2 regions of the Microbacterium sp. USHLN186 genome follow, and region 1 is predicted to be linked to the other one. Evidence: predicted binding sites of a transcription regulator. Region 1 holds the regulator's gene; the other holds the start of a gene.

The links. The regulator LexA, encoded in region 1, represses DNA repair genes until DNA is damaged. The targets are predictions, from matches to a motif close to TCGAACANNTGTTCGA.
Region 2: recA (recombinase RecA) is a predicted target of LexA. The motif match lies at 3,449-3,464, and genes of this name have one in related genera.

What each region holds. Positions count from the first base shown of each region.
Region 1 is NZ_JBBCYA010000008.1:26,774-35,953, reverse strand. It holds gene metE (5-methyltetrahydropteroyltriglutamate--homocysteine S-methyltransferase) at 1-1,061, shown strand, start outside; gene lexA (transcriptional repressor LexA) at 1,090-1,776, opposite strand; gene WFG93_RS13705 (LysM peptidoglycan-binding domain-containing protein) at 2,080-2,466, shown strand; gene WFG93_RS13700 (histidinol-phosphate transaminase) at 2,516-3,607, shown strand; gene hisB (imidazoleglycerol-phosphate dehydratase HisB) at 3,604-4,218, shown strand; gene hisH (imidazole glycerol phosphate synthase subunit HisH) at 4,215-4,847, shown strand; gene WFG93_RS13685 (MinD/ParA family ATP-binding protein) at 4,882-6,204, opposite strand; gene priA (bifunctional 1-(5-phosphoribosyl)-5-((5-phosphoribosylamino)methylideneamino)imidazole-4-carboxamide isomerase/phosphoribosylanthranilate isomerase PriA) at 6,403-7,149, shown strand; gene WFG93_RS13675 (SseB family protein) at 7,133-7,930, shown strand; gene WFG93_RS13670 (DUF1844 domain-containing protein) at 7,944-8,324, opposite strand; gene infC (translation initiation factor IF-3) at 8,526-9,180, shown strand, end outside.
Region 2 is NZ_JBBCYA010000002.1:274,741-283,920, reverse strand. It holds gene miaB (tRNA (N6-isopentenyl adenosine(37)-C2)-methylthiotransferase MiaB) at 1-1,446, opposite strand, end outside; gene WFG93_RS05345 (regulatory protein RecX) at 1,511-2,194, opposite strand; gene recA (recombinase RecA) at 2,201-3,250, opposite strand; gene WFG93_RS05335 (DUF3046 domain-containing protein) at 3,496-3,717, opposite strand; gene WFG93_RS05330 (helix-turn-helix domain-containing protein) at 3,734-4,042, opposite strand; gene WFG93_RS05325 (CinA family protein) at 4,214-4,696, opposite strand; gene pgsA (CDP-diacylglycerol--glycerol-3-phosphate 3-phosphatidyltransferase) at 4,693-5,268, opposite strand; gene WFG93_RS05315 (DNA translocase FtsK) at 5,268-8,027, opposite strand; gene WFG93_RS05310 (ribonuclease J) at 8,088-9,180, opposite strand, start outside.

The sequences.
Region 1 (9,180 bases):
TCTCGCGCGTCTCGTACGCCGAGCGCGAGAGCGCTCAGCAGGCGCTGGGTCTGCCCGCCCTTCCGCTGACCACCATCGGCTCGTTCCCGCAGACCGGCGACATCCGACGGGCCCGCGCGCGCTTCCTGCGCGGGGAGATCCCCGTCGAGGACTACGCGGACTTCCTGCGCCGCGAGATCGACCAGGTCGTCGCCCTGCAGGAGGAGCTCGGACTGGACGTGCTCGTGCACGGCGAGCCCGAGCGCAACGACATGGTGCAGTACTTCGCCGAGCACCTCGACGGCTTCGCGGTCACCCAGCACGGCTGGGTGCAGTCGTACGGCTCCCGCGCGACGCGTCCCTCGATCCTCTGGGGCGACGTCTCGCGGCCCGCGCCGATCACGGTGTCCTGGGCGACGTACGCCCAGTCGCTCAGCGTCAAGCCCGTCAAGGGCATGCTCACCGGCCCGGTGACCATCCTCGCGTGGTCGTTCGTACGCGATGACCAGCCGCTGAGCGAGACCGCCGACCAGGTGGCCCTCGCCTTGCGCGACGAGATCACCGATCTCGAGTCGGCCGGCATCGCGATCATCCAGGTGGACGAGCCCGCGCTGCGCGAACTGCTGCCGCTGAAGCAGGCCGACCAGCCGGCCTACCTCGACTGGTCGGTGCGCTCGTTCCGGCTCGCGACCGGCGGGGCGGCTGCCGCGACGCAGATCCACACCCACCTCTGCTACTCGGAGTTCGGCGTGGTCATCGACGCAATCCGCGCACTCGACGCCGACGTCACCTCGATCGAGGCGGCGCGCAGCCGCATGGAGGTGGTCGCCGACATCGCGCACCACGGCTTCGACCACGGCATCGGCCCCGGCGTGTACGACATCCACTCGCCGCGCGTGCCGAGCGTCGCGGAGGTGGAGACGCTGCTGCGCCGGGCGGTCGACGAGCTGCCGCTGCGCCAGCTCTGGGTCAACCCGGACTGCGGTCTGAAGACCCGCGGCTATGACGAGACGGTCGCCTCGCTGCGCAACATCGTCGAGGCCACGCGTCGCGTGCGGGAGGACGTCGCCGTCGCGGTCTGACCCCGGATGCCGAAGCGGGGGAGCCGACTCAGACCGCGCGCAGCACGGCTACGACCTTGCCGAGCACGACGGCCTCATCGCCGAGGATCGGCTCGAAGGCGGAGTTGCGGGGGAGCAGCCAGGTGTGACCGTCGCGACGGCGGAACGTCTTCACCGTCGCCTCGCCGTCGATCATGGCGGCGACGATCTCACCGTTCTCGGCGTTGTTCTGAGTGCGGACGACCACCCAGTCGCCATCGCAGATGGCCGCATCGATCATCGACTCGCCGTTCACCTTCAGCATGAACAGGTCGCCCTTGCCGACCAGCTGTCGCGGCAGGGGGAAGATCTCCTCGACCTGCTGGTCGGCGGTGATCGGCACTCCGGCGGCGATCTGCCCCACCAGTGGCACGAGAGCGGCATCGCCGACGGCGGGACCGCTGTCGGCCGGGTTCTCGGCGCTGCTGCCGGGCAGATCGATGAGCACCTCCATCGCACGCGTCTTCCCGGGGTCGCGGCGCAGATAACCGCTGAGCTCGAGCTGGCCGAGCTGGTGCGTCACGCTGGAGAGCGACTTCAGGCCCACGGCATCGCCGATCTCGCGCATGCTCGGCGGATATCCGTGCCGGGCGATCGAGTTCTGGATGACCTCGAGGATCGCCACCTGCTTGGCGCTGAGGCTCTTGCGACGGCGCGTTCGTGGCGCCTCGGCTGCCGTCTCGGGGGTGTCGCTCATCGGTGCTCCTTCATGGCCACGTGCGGTGTGGAACCGCGTCCTCGCGTTGATCCGCTTCGAATGTCGGAGGCCCGTGATGGGCTGTCCTCATCGAAACGGTATCCGAGTCCGGCCCGGAATCGGAAGATCCGTTCGAGCGTGTCGAAGAAGTCGGCGAGACGGATTCGAATAACGCTTGACACATGTTCGAGATCGAAGATAGATTCGGAACGTAGCTTCGCATCCGGCATCCCCGGCCGGATGCCGGATGCGAACGCCGCACCCCCGCCGCGCGATCGGCGGGAGGACGAGAAGGAGCAGCACATGAGCACCATCAGCCTCCAGGCCCCCATGACACCCCTGGCCGTGCGCACAGACGCCGCCCGCCGCGCGAGCACGGTCCGCCTGCGTCTCACCGCCCGCGGGCGACGCGTGCTGCTCTCCCTGGCTGCGGTGCCCATCGTCGCCGGCGTCGCGGTCTCCCTGCTCGCCGGCGGCTCCGCCGTCGCCTCGAACGAGAGCGGTCAGGCGGTGTCGTTCGAGACGATCACCGTGCTTCCGGGCGACACCCTGTGGTCGATCGCCGCAGACGCGGCTCCCGGTGTCGACCCGCGCGAGGTCATCGCCGACATCACGCGTCTGAACAACCTCAGCTCCGGCATGATCCAGGTCGGCAGCACCATCGCCATCCCCACCGCCTACGGCGAGTAGTGCGAGCGTCGCCGTCACGCGGGGCGGCGACACCGCGCCGCCGCCTACGATGGAGGACGTGACATCCCTCGATGAGCTGCCCCTCCGCGATGATCTCCGCGGGCTCACTCCGTACGGCGCGCCGCAGGCGCCGCTGCCGGTCGCTCTGAACGTCAACGAGAACACGCATCCGGTTCCGGATGCCGTCGCCAGCGACATCCTCGACGACATCGCACTCGCCCTGCGCGACGTGAACCGCTATCCCGACCGCGAGTTCACCGTCCTGCGCGAGGGCTTCGCCGACTATCTCGGCCATGGATTGACCGCCGAGCAGATCTGGGCGGGCAACGGCTCCAACGAGGTGCTGCAGCACATCATGCAGGCCTTCGCCGGCCCCGGGCGCGCGGCGTTCGGGTTCGCTCCGACCTACTCCATGTACCCGCTCATCACCCAGGGCACCGGGGCGCGCTGGGTCGCCGGCTCGCGGGACGACGACTACACGCTGCGCCCCGACGACGCGGCTCGCCAGGTCAGGGACGCCGATCCCGATGTGGTGCTGCTGTGCTCGCCGAACAACCCGACCGGCACGCCGCTGCCGCTGGAGGTCGTCGAAGCCGTGTACGAGGCCGCTCGCGGCGTCGTCGTCGTCGACGAGGCCTACCACGAGTTCGCGCCGCGTGAGGCGTCGTCGGCGCTCTCGCTGCTGCACGGCCGACCGCGTCTGGCGGTGTCGCGCACCATGAGCAAGGCCTTCGCCTTCGCGGGAGCGCGCGTCGGCTACCTCGCCGCCGACCCCGCGTTCATCGATGCGCTGCGTCTGGTGCGCCTGCCCTATCACCTCAGCGCGCTCACGCAGGCGGCCGCGGTGGCTGCGCTGCGCAACTCCGACACGATGCTGCGCATGGTGGACGAGATCGTCGAGCAGCGCGACCGGATCTCCGCGACGCTCGAGGCGCTGGGCTACACGCCGCACGAGTCGTGGTCCAACTTCGTGCTCTTCGGCGGGGTCGACGATCCGCGCGCCGTGTGGCAGGCGCTCTACGAGCAGGGTGTGCTGATCCGCGACGTCGGAATCCCGCACCACCTCCGGGTCACCGCCGGCACAGCCGCCGAGACCACCGCATTCCTGGAAGCCCTCGCCTCGATTGGATCCCCCGCATGAGCGACCGCACCGCGTCCCGCACGGCACAGCGCCGCCGCCACACCTCCGAGTCGACGGTCGAGGTGAGCATCGACCTCGACGGCACCGGCCGCAGCGACATCGACACCTCCGTGCCGTTCTTCGACCACATGCTCACCGCCTTCGCCAAGCACTCGCTCACCGACCTCACCGTCCGTGCGACCGGCGACACCCACATCGACGCGCACCACACCGTCGAGGACATCTCGATCGTGCTCGGCCAGGCGATCCGTGAGGCACTCGGCGACAAGGCCGGCATCTCGCGCTACGGCGACGCGCTGGTGCCGTTGGATGAGGCGCTCGCGCAGGCGGTCGTCGACATCTCGGGGCGCCCGTTCCTCGTGCACGACGGCGAGCCGGCCGGCTTCGAGTTCCACCTCATCGGCGGGCACTTCACCGGCTCGCTCGTGCGCCACGTGTTCGAGGCGATCACTCTGAACGCCGGGCTCACCGTGCACGTGCGCGTGCTCGGCGGGCGTGATCCGCACCACATCGCCGAGGCGGAATTCAAGGCGTTCGCGCGCGCGTTCCGTCAGGCCAAGGCCCTGGATCCGCTCGTCGACGGGGTGCCCTCGACCAAGGGGGCGCTGTGAGCGGGCGGCGGGTCGTCGTCTTCGACTACGAGTCCGGCAACGTGCACTCCGCGGTCAAGGCGCTGGCCGCGGCCGGCGCCGAAGTCGAGCTCACGCGCGATCGGGATCGCGCGCTCGAGGCGGACGGCCTGCTCGTGCCCGGAGTCGGTGCATTCGCGGCCGTGAGTGAGGCGCTGCTCGCCCACGGCGGTGACGAGATCATCGATCGCCGGCTGGCCGGGGGTCGCCCGGTGCTCGGTATCTGCGTCGGCATGCAGGTGATGTTCGAGCGCGGCGTGGAGCGCGGGCAGCTCACCGACGGGCTGGGGGAGTGGCCGGGCACAGTCAGCGAGCTCGATGCGCCGGTGCTGCCGCACATGGGCTGGAACACCGTCGAGACCGGCGCCGGGAGCACGCTGTTCCGTGGGATCGAACACGAGCGCTTCTACTTCCTGCACTCGTACGCCGCGAAGGCATGGGAGATCGACGTCGAGCGTCCGTTCCGCGAGCCGTCGCTCACCTGGGCGACGCACGGCGAGCGCTTCCTCGCGGCCGTGGAGAACGGCCCGCTCTCGGCGACGCAGTTCCACCCAGAGAAGTCCGGCGCCGCCGGCATCCGGCTGCTGCAGAACTGGGTCGAATCGCTCTGAGCTGCTCTGAGCTGAGCTGAGCTGACCGCGGGACTCAGAGTCCGCGGGCGACCGCCGCGCCCGCGGCGAGCCAGGCGGTCTGCGTGGCTGCGGCGAGGGCGCCGAGGCGCAGATGGCCGTCGACCATCTCATGGTCGAACGGGATGCTGACGACCTCGCGGGCGAGATCGCGGTAGCCGGTGACGACCTGGTTCACGTCCGCTGCGGTGGCTTTGGGATCCGCCTGGGTCACGACGACAACCGAGCGGCGGGCCAGCTCGGCCGAGCGCTCGTCGCGGTCCTCGAGCGCCTCCAGCAGCAGCGCCCCGGCCTCGGCATGATCGTCGCGCGTGGTCGTGGCGACCACGATCTGGTCGGCGTGGTCGATCATGCGCAGCCACATCGGGTCGGACTCGTCATTGCCCGAGTCGATGATGATGAGACGGTAGTACTTCGCCGCGACGGCGTGGATCGCGTCGATGTCGGAGGAGTGCAGCCGGTTCTCCTGGGCGAGGCGCATCGGCTTCGAGCGCAGCACGTCGTACTTCTCGCGCGCCTGGTGGTGCACGTAATGCGCCAGATCCGCCGACTGCGCGCCGGCGCCCAGCAGGCGGTCGGCCTCCGGCAGCAGTTCGAACAGCGTCCGATCGTGCGGGCCCTGGTCGGTGCGCCAGCCCAGGGTGCCACGGGTCTGGTTGTTGTCCCAGGCCAGCACGCCCGCACCGCCGAAGCGCGCGAAGACCGCCGCCAGCAGCACGGTCGTGGGCGTCTTGCCCGCGCCGCCCTTGCCGTTCACCACCGCGATGGTGCGCGGACCCGGCCAGTGCTGGCTGACCAGCAGCTCGTTGTCACGCACCGCGCGCTCGGCGGCGCCGGGTGCCAGCGAGAAGCCGAGCCGGTTCAGCGCTCCACGCGCGCCGGTCTTCGCCGGCTCCTCGCGGCGCTCCTGCTGCAGGAAGGACGGCCGCTCCCGCTGCTGCCGAGCGGGCTCGTCGGTCGCTGCGGGGGCGGATGCTGCGCCGGAGCCGCGGTGATAGCGCGGTGCCTGGATGGGCGCCTCGGGACTGCCGGCAGGTGCGGCCGGGCTCTTCGCAGGCACAGCGCTCTGAATCGGCGCGGTGCTTCGAATGGGCACGGCGGCGGGTGCTGCGGGGCTCGGTGCGGGCGCGGCGGCGGGTGCTGCCGGGCTCGGTGCGGGCGCCGCGTTCTGCCTGGGCACCTCGGAGATCACGGCCGGTGCGGGCGGCTGCGTCGCCGGCTGCGGCTGGGGCGTCGGCTGCGGCTGGGGCGTCGGCTGCGGCGCCTCGGCGGACCGGCGCGTCGCGCTCGAGCGTCGGCGAAGGGGCCCCGCTGCACCGTCGTTGTGCGCGTCCGTCATGCGTTGCTTCCCTCCGCGTCGTGAGGCCGCCGATCGTGCAGGCGTGCCCGTGCACGTCGATCGTAGCGGGGACGCGTGCGAAGATGCCTGCGGGATGGCACGGCACCGCCTCGACTCACCGTTTGAGAGAGCCCGTCGCCCGGGCTACTCTGTTCTCTCGTGCCCGATCGGGCCGCCTCACCCCTCCCGAAGGACGACATGAACGACTTCGCACAGTCCCCCTCGCTGATCCTGCTTCCCGCGGTCGACGTCGCCGGTGGCAAGGCCGTGCGCCTGACCCAGGGCGAGGCCGGCACCGAGACCAGCTACGGCGACCCGGTGGACGCGGCGGGGGAGTTCGTCGACGCCGGCGCGCAGTGGATCCACCTGGTCGACCTCGACGCGGCCTTCGGGCGCGGCAGCAACACCGCGATCCTGCGCAAGGTCATCAAGCAGTACCGCGGAGTGAGCATCGAGCTCTCCGGCGGCATCCGCGACGACGCGAGCCTGGACGCGGCGCTCGAGGCCGGTGCCACGCGGATCAACCTCGGCACCGCCGCCCTCGAGAACCCGGAGTGGTCGGCTGACGTGATCAGCCGCTACGGCGACGCGATCGCGGTCGGACTCGACGTGCGCGGGACCACCCTGGCCGCCCGCGGCTGGACCAAGGAGGGCGGGGACATCTGGGAGGTCCTCGAGCGTCTGGAGGAGGCCGGCTGCAGCCGCTACGTCGTCACCGACGTCACCAAGGACGGCACTCTGCGCGGACCGAACCTCGACCTCCTGCGCGAGATCACCTCACGCACGCCGAAGCCCGTGATCGCCTCCGGGGGTGTCGCCAGCCTCGACGACATCGCCGCGCTGCGAGAGCTGGTGCCGCTGGGCGTCGAGGGCGCCATCGTCGGCAAGGCGCTGTACGCCGGGCAGTTCACCCTGGCTGAGGCGCTGGATGTCGCCGGCGACTGACGACGGCTGCGAGCACGGCGCGGCGAACACCCGCGACTCGGCCGGGGTGCCCTGGGCGGGACGCAGCTTCGAGGCGAACGCGCACGCTGCCGACGACGGCTCGGCCGATCCGGCCCTGCTGGCAGCCCTGCTGCGATTCCGCAGCGGAGAGGGCTCGCAGATCGAGGTGGTCGATGCGTTCCGCGACGCGCGGGTGCTGGTGCCGCTCGTCGCCGAGAAGGGCGATGAGGGCGTGGGACCGACCGGACTGACCGTCGACAAGACGCAGGAGCTCTCGATCGTCACGGTCGCCGCCCCCGACGGCCGCCGGGTGCAGCCGGTGTTCTCGTCGGTCGACACGATGCGACGATGGGATGCCACAGCACGGCCGATCCCGGTCGAGGCGATCCGCGTCGCCCTGTCGGCCTCGAGCGAGCAGACCGACCTGATAGTGCTCGATCCGGCGTCCGAGACCGAGTTCGTGCTGCGCCGCCCCGCGGTGTGGGCGCTCGCGCAGGCTCAGCCGTGGGAGCCCAGCTTCCTCTCCCCGGAGGTGTTCACCGCACTGCGCGAGAGCATCGCGCACGAGCTGGCGGTGATCGACGTGTCGGTCACCGCGGGCGACCCGGAAGCCCGCATGCGCGGTCCGGAGCTCATCGTCACCCTCGAGCTCACCGATGGTCTGGAGCGCGAGACCCTGGACGCGGTGCTCTCACGACTCGCGCAGCGCTGGGCGGCCGACGACCGGATGGCCGTGCTCGTCGACTCCCTCACCGTGAAGCTCACCCGCTCGGCGGGCTGACCACACGCCTTGATCAGGTGACCGGGCCGGTCCACTTCTCGCCAGGGCCCTTGCCAACGGCATCCGGAATCGTCGACGCCTCGCGGAACGCCAGCTGCAGCGAGCGCAGCCCGTCACGCAGCGGGCGGGCATGCGCGTCGCTGATCTCCGGCGCGCCGGCCGTGATGAGGCCCGCGAGGGCGTTGATGAGCTTGCGCGCCTCGTCGAGGTCCGTCTGCATTGCAGGGTCGTCGGCGAGTCCCAGCTTCACGGCCGCGGCGCTCATCAGGTGCACGGCGGTGGTCGTGATCACCTCGACCGCGGGGACGTCGGCGAGGTCGCGCGACGCGGAGGCCGCAGCCTGCTCCTGCTGAGCCCAGTGCTCGTGGCGGTCATCGTGGTGCTCGGCAGGAATCGTCACTTCGGGATGCTTTCTGGTAGACTTCTGCGGGCTTCGGAGTGTCATGCTCCGATACGAAAGAGGATTCTCAATCCCACCCGCGCTTGCCGTACCAGGCTACCGGGTTCCACACCCCGCCGGTTCCGGTGGAAAGGGTGTCACAAGCCGGTGCGTCTGACTGCGCCGGCGGGTGGGGAGACTCCGATTTCGCCCGGGCTGCAGACAGCAGCGCGGTGGCCGAAACCCACGTCTAAGGAGCTCCGCATCAGCGATCCCCGTACCAATGAGCGCATCCGCGTCCCCGAGGTCCGCCTCGTCGGCCCCGCGGGTGAGCAGATCGGTGTTGTCCGCATCGAGGCAGCGCTGCGTCTGGCCCAGGAGGCGGACCTCGACCTCGTCGAGGTGGCCCCCAATTCCAAGCCGCCCGTGGTCAAGATCATGGACTACGGCAAGTTCAAGTACGAGGCCGCGCAGAAGGCGAAGGAAGCCCGCCGCAACCAGGCGAACACCATCCTCAAGGAGGTCCGCTTCCGCCTGAAGATCGAGGCTCACGACTACACGACCAAGCTCAAGCGCGCCGAGGGCTTCCTCAAGGCGGGCGACAAGGTCAAGGCCATGATCCTGTTCCGCGGTCGCGAGCAGTCGCGGCCCGAGCAGGGCGTGCGTCTGCTGCGCAAGTTCGCCGAGGACGTCGCGGAGTTCGGCACGGTCGAGTCGAACCCCACCATCGACGGCCGCAACATGGTGATGGTCGTCGCCCCCCTGAAGAACAAGTCCGAGGCCAAGGCCGAGCAGAACGCGGTGCGCTCGGCGAACAAGCAGGCCGCGCGGGACGCGAAGAGCGGCGCGAGCGCCGACTCCGAGCCCACGG
Region 2 (9,180 bases), on a different contig from region 1:
CCACGCGTCCCCGCCGCGGGTGCGGCGGATACGCAATGGCGCGCCGGTGGGGTCGTCCGCCAGCAGGTGGAACGGCGCGCCGTGAGTGATCTTCACGGTGACGACGTCGCCGGGGCGCGGCAGCGCGGGGCCCGGAGTCACCTCGAAGTGGACGAGCCGGTTGTCTTCGGCACGTCCGGTGAGGCGGTGTGTCGAGGCATCCTTCTTGCCCTCGCCCACCGACACGAGCACCTCGACCTCGCGGCCGACCTGCTTCTGGTTCTCCTCCAGCGAGATCCGCTCCTGCAGTGCGATGAGGCGCTCGTAGCGCTCCTGCACGACGTGCTTGGGCACCTGATCCTCCATGGTCGCGGCGGGCGTGCCCTCGCGGATGGAGTACTGGAAGGTGAAGGCGCCCGAGAAGCGGGACTGCTCGACGACGCGCATGGTGTCCTCGAAGTCCTCGTCGGTCTCACCCGGGAAGCCGACGATGATGTCGGTGGTGATCGCGGCGTGCGGGATACGCTCGCGCACGCGCTCGAGGATGCCGAGGTAGCGGGAGCTGCGGTACGAGCGGCGCATCGTCTTGAGGATGCGGTCGCTTCCCGACTGCAGCGGCATGTGCAGCTGCGGCATGACGTTGGGTGTCTCGGCCATCGCATCGATGACGTCATCGGTGAACGACGCCGGGTGCGGGCTCGTGAAGCGGATCCGCTCGAGTCCCTCGATCTCCCCTGCGGCGCGCAGCAGCTTGCTGAACGCCTGGCGGTCGCCGAACTCGACCCCGTACGAGTTGACGTTCTGGCCGAGCAGGGTCACCTCGATCGCGCCGTCCTCGACCAGCAGCCGGATCTCATTGAGGATGTCACCGGGGCGGCGGTCCTTCTCCTTGCCGCGCAGGCTCGGGACGATGCAGAACGTGCAGGTGTTGTTGCAGCCGACCGAGATCGACACCCAGCCGCTGTGCGCGGAATCCCGCTTGGTGGGCAGGGTGGACGGGAAGATCTCGAGCGCCTCGAGGATCTCGAGCTCGGCCTCGCCGTTGTGGCGGGCGCGCTCGAGCAGACCCGGAAGGGAGCCCATGTTGTGCGTGCCGAAGACGACGTCGACCCAGGGCGCCTTGTCGAGCACGGCCTGCTGGTCCATCTGGGCGAGGCAGCCGCCCACCGCGATCTGCATGCCCTCGTGCTTGTCTTTGCGGGACTTCAGGTGCCCGAGCGTGCCGTAGAGCTTTCCGGCCGCATTGTCGCGCACCGCGCAGGTGTTGATGATGACGATGTCCGGATCCTCGCCGGCGTCCGCGCGCACGTAGCCCGCGCTCTCCAGCGAGCCAGAGAGCCGCTCGGAGTCGTGCACGTTCATCTGGCAGCCGAAGGTGCGCACCTCGTAGGAGCGCCGGCGGCCGTCGGCGGTGATCGCGGCGTCGGAGGCCGCGATGATCGTCGGTTGGGAGGAGAGAGAAGACATGATCTGACCATTCTACGAGCCGCCGGACCGTCGGGTCCGGCGGCTCACAAGGGTGCGGGAACGGTCAATCGGAGTCGACGAAGCGCACGCCACTGGCCGGCCGTACGCCAGTGCGGCCGACGCCGGCTTCGCGCAGCGCCGTGCGCGCGGCGTCCATCGCCACGGATCCTCCGTAGCCGCGGCGTGCGAGCTGTCCGTGCAGTCGCCGCAGCGCCGTGTCCCAGTCCAGTCGGCTCATCCCCGATGCCTTGCTGCGCGCGAACTCGAGCGCCCGCTCGGCGTCATCGTCGGGGAGCTCGCCCAGCGCCTCGTCGACGATCTCTCGTGGAATCCCGCGCTGCGAGAGGGAGCGCGCCAGGGCGACACGGCCCTGTCCCTTGCGCTCGGTGCCCGAGGTGACCAGCAGTGAGGCGAGGGTGCGATCGTCGAGGTAGCCGCGCCGACAGAACTCGTCGAGCACGTCCTCGACGAGGTCGCGATCGAGTTCTGTCCCGCGCAGCACGGTACGCGCCTCTGCGAGGGACAGCTGCTTGGCGCGCAGCTTGCGCACCAGGATCTCCTCGGCACCGCGTCGCAGCGACTCCGCATCGGGTTCCTCCGACGCGGACTCATCGGACTCGGCTGCGTCGTCGAACCGCACACCGGCACGCGGGCCGCCGGTCGCCGCAGGATCCGTGCTGGAGCGGGCGGATCCTGCGGCGCCGAACAGCGGGATCACCGGTGCGAGGCCGTCATCGTCGGGCTGCATAGGAGATCACGCGGGGCGACGCTCGGCGAGCTCGTCGACGGATGCCTCCGCACCCGCCTTCACGCCGATGCCGAGCTTCTGCTTGATCTGCGACTCGATCGCCTGTGCGATGTCGTCGTTCTTGAGCAGGAAGTTGCGCGCATTCTCCTTGCCCTGACCGAGCTGGTCACCGTCGTAGGTGTACCACGACCCGGACTTCTTGACGATCCCGTGCTCGACTCCGAAGTCGATCAGGCTGCCCTCGCGGGAGATGCCGACGCCGTAGAGGATGTCGAACTCGGCCTGCTTGAAGGGCGGGGCCATCTTGTTCTTCACGACCTTGACGCGGGTACGGTTTCCGACCGCCTCGGTGCCGTCCTTGAGCGTCTCGATACGACGGATGTCCAGCCGGACCGAGGCGTAGAACTTCAGCGCCTTACCGCCCGCGGTGGTCTCGGGCGAGCCGAAGAACACGCCGATCTTCTCGCGCAGCTGGTTGATGAAGATCGCGGTGGTCTTAGTCTGGTTCAGCCCACCGGTGAGCTTTCGCAGCGCCTGCGACATCAGTCGCGCCTGCAGGCCGACGTGCGAGTCGCCCATCTCACCCTTGATCTCGGCCTCGGGCACGAGAGCTGCGACCGAGTCGATGACCACCAGGTCGATCGCGCCCGAGCGGATCAGCATGTCGGCGATCTCGAGCGCCTGCTCACCCGTGTCGGGCTGCGAGACCAGCAGCTGGTCGATGTCGACGCCGAGCTTGCGGGCGTACTCGGGGTCGAGCGCGTGCTCGGCGTCGATGAATGCGGCGATGCCCCCGGCACGCTGCGCGTTCGCGATGGCGTGCAGGGTCAGCGTCGTCTTACCGGAGGACTCCGGACCGTAGATCTCGATGATGCGCCCGCGGGGCAGACCTCCGATGCCGAGTGCGGCGTCGAGGGCGATCGATCCGGTCTGGATGACCTCGACGGGAGCGCGCTCGTCGCTGCCCAGCCGCATGATCGATCCCTTGCCGAACTGACGCTCGATGTGTGCGAGTGCGGAATCCAGGGCCTTCTCGCGGTCGTCGGTGGATGGCATGACGTGCTCCTCAATGTGTCGAAGTTCTGCCGCCTGTAGGCTGTCGCGGTCGCTCCGGATGGCGGGACTCTACGACAAGGCGTATGGCTCGGTGCCACATCCCTCACGCTAGGACCGACCACCGACATCGCTGCGGGGGAAGGACGATCTGTGGAGGAGATCGCGTCGAAACCAGTTGTGCAGAACATTACGCGCTCATCGAACACAACTTCGACGACACGCCGGTGATGGATCAGCGGAGGCGCTCAGCGCTCGCGCGGGTCGAGGCGGCCGACGCCGTATCGCCGGGCGGGCGGCACGTCGGCCTCGTCGCAGAGCGCGAGCCAGATCTCACGGGGCGGCACGCCCGCATCCAGTGCCTCTCGGGCGGTGCGCCCGAGGCCGCCGAGCACGAGGTCGTGCGTGAGGGACTCGGCGCGAGCGCCGAACTCGCCTTCGACGGCGCGCAGGAACTCGCTGCGTCTCATGCGGAGGACGGCCGGCTCAGCGCAAGGTGAGCTCGGGCTCGACCGCCGCGACGAGATCGTCGGGGACGACATCGGGGAACGGGCTCAGGCCCTCGAGCACGGAGATGCGCTCGCCGACCTCGCGCATGATGGTCGAGATGGGCACGTCCAGGGCCTCGGCCACAGACGCGAGGATCTCGCTGGAGGCCTCTTTCTGGCCGCGCTCCACTTCGCTCAGGTAGCCGAGCGCAACGGAGGCCTTGCTCGCCACCTGGCGCAGCGTGCGACCCTTCTGCAGGCGGAAGTCCCGCAGCACATCGCCGATCTCCTGTCTGACGAGGATCATAGGAACCTCCTCTCCTTCGTTCCGCCCGGAACCGCTTCCGAGGGGATGGCCAGTCTAGCCCGACCGGGCGTCGATGAATCTACTGTTTCTCGCTGTGCGTCTGTTGTGAGCGTTGTGCGTGTCGTGAGCAGTGAGGTGGTCACCTCAGGGACAACCACGTCGCGCGCGGCGCTATTCCCGCGCGGCCTGCAGCGCGGCGGCGATGGCGGCATCCCTCGCCTGCGCTCGGATCTGTTCGCGAGAGCCGGTGAAGCGGTGCGCGCGCGTGGTGGTTCCGCTTGGTGCGGACACGCCGATGTGCACGGTGCCGACCGGTTGGCCGTCGGGAGAATCAGGGCCGGCGATGCCGGTCGTCGACACGCCCACGTCGGTCGGGTGGCCGTTGACGGCGAGGGCGCGCCGTACCCCGTCCGCCATCTGCGCGGCGACTCGTGGGTGCACGGGACCGTGCGCGGCGAGCAGGTCGGCGTCCACGCCCAGCAGCGTGTGCTTGATCGCAGTGTCGTAGGCGACCACCGCGCCGCGCAGCGCAGTCGACGCCCCTGGCACCGTGACGATCTCGGCTGCCACCGCTCCGCCGGTGAGCGACTCCGCCACCCCGATCGTCCAGCCCCGTGCCCGCAGCGCGGCGACGAGGTCGGCGGCGGCCGTCATCGCGCGCTCCGTCGGCCGCGCACCTGGGCGACGACGTAGTCGATGCCGCTCGCGACCGTCAGCACGAGGGCGATGACCATCAGCACCTGGGTGACGGCGGTCCACAGGTCCAGACCGACCCAGACCTGCAGTGGCAGCAGCGCCCACGACAGCGCGACCGCCTGCACGGCGGTCTTGATCTTGCCCATCCAGGCCGCGGCGACGACGTGCTCGCTGACGATCATGAACCGGTGCACGGTGATGCCCCACTCGCGGACGAGGATGACGATCACGATCCACCAGGGCACCTCGACCAGCACGGCCAGACCGATGAATCCTGCGCCGGTGAGCAGCTTGTCGGCGATGGGGTCCCAGAGCTTGCCGAAGTCGCTGACGATGTCGTGACGCCGTGCGAGATAGCCGTCCACCCAGTCCGTGGAGATGGCCACGACGAACAGGATGCCGGCGACCCAGCGCAGGGTGGGGTTCTGCGCGCCGAACGTGCCTGCTGCGAGCAGCAGCACGAAGAAGACGAGCGCGAGAGGGATGCGGGCGATCGTGATCGCGTTGGGAAGCTGGCGCGGGATGGCCATCAGTCGCGCCCCGTCAGTCCCCAGGCGTCTTCATCGCCGTCGTCCTCGCTCTCCACGACAGGCAGTCCGTCGAACTGCCGCGACACCGCGTCGGATCCGTACGGGTCGTCTCCGGCTGCAGACGGCCCGGGCACGGCAGAACTCGCCGACGACGCGGAGTGTGCGGAGGCAGACGGCGCGTCCTCGCCGCGCAGCTTAGCCAGCACCGCGGGCAGCTGCTCGGAGGTGACCAGCACGTCGCGCGCCTTCGATCCCTCGGAGGGCCCGACGATCTCGCGCGACTCGAGCAGATCCATCAGGCGTCCCGCCTTCGCGAAGCCGACGCGCAGCTTGCGCTGCAGCATCGAGGTGGAGCCGAACTGCGAGGACACGATGAGCTCGGCGGCGGCGAGCAGCAGCTCGAGGTCGTCGCCAATGTCCTCGTCGACCTCCTTCTTCTTCGACTCCGCCGACTCCTGCACGTCGGGCCGGTACTCCGGCCGCGCCTGCTGGGTCACGTGCTTGACGACCGCCGAGATCTCGCTCTCGTCGACCCACGCACCCTGCAGACGGAACGGCTTCGACGAGCCCATGGGCGAGAAGAGCGCGTCGCCCTGGCCGATCAGCTTGTCCGCGCCCGGAGCGTCGAGGATGACCCGGCTGTCGGTGACGCTGGTGACCGCGAACGCGAGACGCGACGGCACGTTGGCCTTGATCAGTCCAGTCACCACGTCCACGCTCGGACGCTGCGTGGCGAGCACCAGGTGGATGCCGGAGGCGCGGGCGAGCTGGGTGATGCGGACGATGGAGTCCTCGACGTCGCGCGGTGCGACCATCATCAGGTCGGCGAGCTCGTCGACCACCACCAGCAGATACGGGTACGGCTTGAGCACCCGCTCGCTGCCCACCGGAACCTCGACCTCGCCGGCGCGGACCGCCTTGTTGAAGTCGTCGATGTGCCGGAAGCCGAACGACGCGAGGTCGTCGTAGCGCATGTCCATCTCCTTCACGACCCACTGCAGCGCCTCCGCCGCCTTCTTGGGGTTCGTGATGATGGGGGTGATGAGGTGCGGCACGCCCGCGTAGTTGGTGAGCTCCACGCGCTTGGGGTCGATCAGCACCATGCGCACATCAGCCGGGCGAGCCCGCATGAGCAGGCTGGTGATCATCGAGTTGACGAAACTGGACTTTCCCGATCCCGTCGAGCCGGCCACGAGCAGGTGGGGCATCTTCGCGAGGTTCGCGACGACGATGTTGCCCCCGACGTCCTTGCCCACGCCGATGGTCAGCGGATGGGTGCTCTTCTGCGCGGCGGTCGAGCGCAGCACGTCACCCAGCGCCACCGTTTCTTTGTCCACGTTCGGGATCTCGATGCCGATCGCGCTCTTGCCCGGGATCGGGGACAGGATGCGCACGTCGTTGGAGGCCACCGCGTAGGCGAAGTTGTTGCTCAGCTGCAGAATCTTCTCGACCTTGACGCCGTGGCCCACCTCGACCTCGTACTGCGTGACCGTCGGGCCGCGCGAGAAGCCCGTCACCTTCGCGTCGACCTTGAACTGCTCGAGCACGCTGGTGATCTGCTCGATCGTGCGGTCAGTGGCATCCGAGCGCACGACGGGCGGCGGGCCGGACTTCAGCACAGCCGTCGAGGGGAGCACGTACGGCGCGGACGGAGCCAGCATGCCCTTCTCGCCCGGGCCGTCGGTGCCGAAGCCGTCGAAACCGGGCAGCTCGCCCGTCGAGCCGGAGTCGTCGAGCAGGGCCGTGCTGCTCTGCTCGCCGAGCAGACCGGTGAGAGCGCTGACGTCCGAGAGCACCTCGGTGGCCGCGTCGCGGGGCGACGGCTCGTCGTCGACGATGACCGCCTGGTCGTATGCGGTCTTCTGGGCGGGCTCGTCGAAGAGGGCCGTGATCGCCTGCGAGTCCACCCCGTCGTCGGGTGTCTCCTCGCGTCCGCTCTTGTTGCGCCGCCACCAGGGCAGCGCGTCGTCCTTCTCGTCGGCCTCTGACGCGCCGACCTCCACCGGCGCCGCGCGCAGCGGGCGCTCCGCCCCGAACATCCACGCGTACAGGTCGCCGAGGCGTTCGCCGATGCGGTTGGGCGGCGTCTTGGTGAGGATGAGGATGCTGAGGGCGGCGAGCAGCCCCAGCACGACGAAGGCGACGACGGGCGTGAGGAACGCCAGCGGCTCGCCCAGCATCCAGCCGAACAGTCCGCCGGCGGCACTCAGCTGCGGCATCCCGTCGCGTGGCTGGGGGCGCACGCCCGCACCGCTCGTGCCGGAGGCGACATGGCAGATTCCCGCGACGGTGAGCACGAAGAGCCCGAAGCCGATCCCGATGCGGCCGTTGTCGTGCACGGAGGACGGATGGCGGAACAGCCATCCCGCCAGCAGCAGCAGCAGCACCGGCAGCACGAACGCCGTGCGACCGAGCAGACCGCCCCAGGTGTAGGCGCTGATGTTCGCCGCGACCGCGTCGCCGATGAAGAACCACTCGTCGACCGCTCCGGCGACGGCGAGCAGCACCAGGAGGAACGGGAAGCCGTCGCGGCGGTCGTCCTTCTGCAGCGACTCGGGCCCGAACGCCCGGAACAGGCCGCCTACTGCGTGCGCGACGCCGAGCCACATCCGCACCGCCACCGGCGGGCGGTCGGCCTGATCGATGTACTTCTTCGGCGCCGGAGCCGCTTTCGCGCTCGAGCGCGCCGTCGTCTGCCGCTTCGGGCGCGACGAGGCGCTCTCGGACGCGCGCTCGGACTTGGTGGTGCTCCTGGCCATGCCCTCCACGCTACGGCTGACCGGCGACATCCGCGCGCAATGACGCGGCTTTGCCCGGTATCAGGCCTCGATCACGAGGGGAACGATCATCGGGCGCCGGCGCAGCTTCTGGTTGACCCAGCGCCCGATCGTCCGGCGGATGATCTGCGAGAGCGCGTGGTTGTCGCGGACGCCGTTGCGCGCGGCGTCCTCGAGCGCGGCCACGATGCGCGGCGTGATGTCGTCGAAGACGGAGTCGTCCTCCGCGACACCGCGCGCGTGGATCTCCGGACCGGAGATGATGCGGCCGGTCGAGGAGTCCACGACCACGATGATCGAGACGAAGCCCTCCTCACCGAGGATCCGGCGGTCCTTGAGGTCGGCGTCCGTGATCCCGCCGACGGTCGAGCCGTCGACGTACACGAAGCCGATGTCGAGCTGGCCGGCGACTCGCGCCACGCCGTCGCGGAGATCGATGATGGTGCCGTTGCCGCCGACGATCGTGCGCTCCTCGGGAACGCCGGTGGCCTGAGCGAGTTTCGCGTTCGCGATCAGGTGGCGGTATTCGCCGTGCACGGGGAGCACGTTCTTCGGCTTCAGGATGTTGTAGCAGTAGATGAGCTCGCCGGCCGCGGCGTGACCGGACACGTGCACCTGCGCGTTGGCCTTGTGCACGACGTCCGCCCCGAGCTTGGTGAGCCCGTCGATCACCCGGTAGACGGCGTTCTCGTTGCCCGGGATGAGGCTCGAGGCGAGGATGACGGTGTCGCCTTCGCCCGGCTCGATGGCGTGGTCGAGGTTCGCCATGCGGCTGAGCACGGCCATGGGCTCACCCTGCGAGCCGGTCGACATGTACACGATGCGGTCTTCGGGAAGGTCACGCGCCTTCTTGTAGTCGATCAGCACGTTGTCGGGCACCTTGAGATAGCCGAGCTGCTCGGCGATCGTCATGTTGCGCACCATGCTGCGCCCGAGGAAGGCCACCCGGCGGCCGTGGGCATGGGCGGCGTCGATCACCTGCTGCACGCGGTGCACGTGACTGGAGAAGCTCGCGACGATCACGCGCCGGCGTGCCTTGCCGATCACCTGCTCGAGCACCGGCCCGATCGATCGCTCGGTGGGCGTGAAGCCGGGGACGTCGGCGTTCGTGGAGTCGACCAGGAAGAGGTCGACT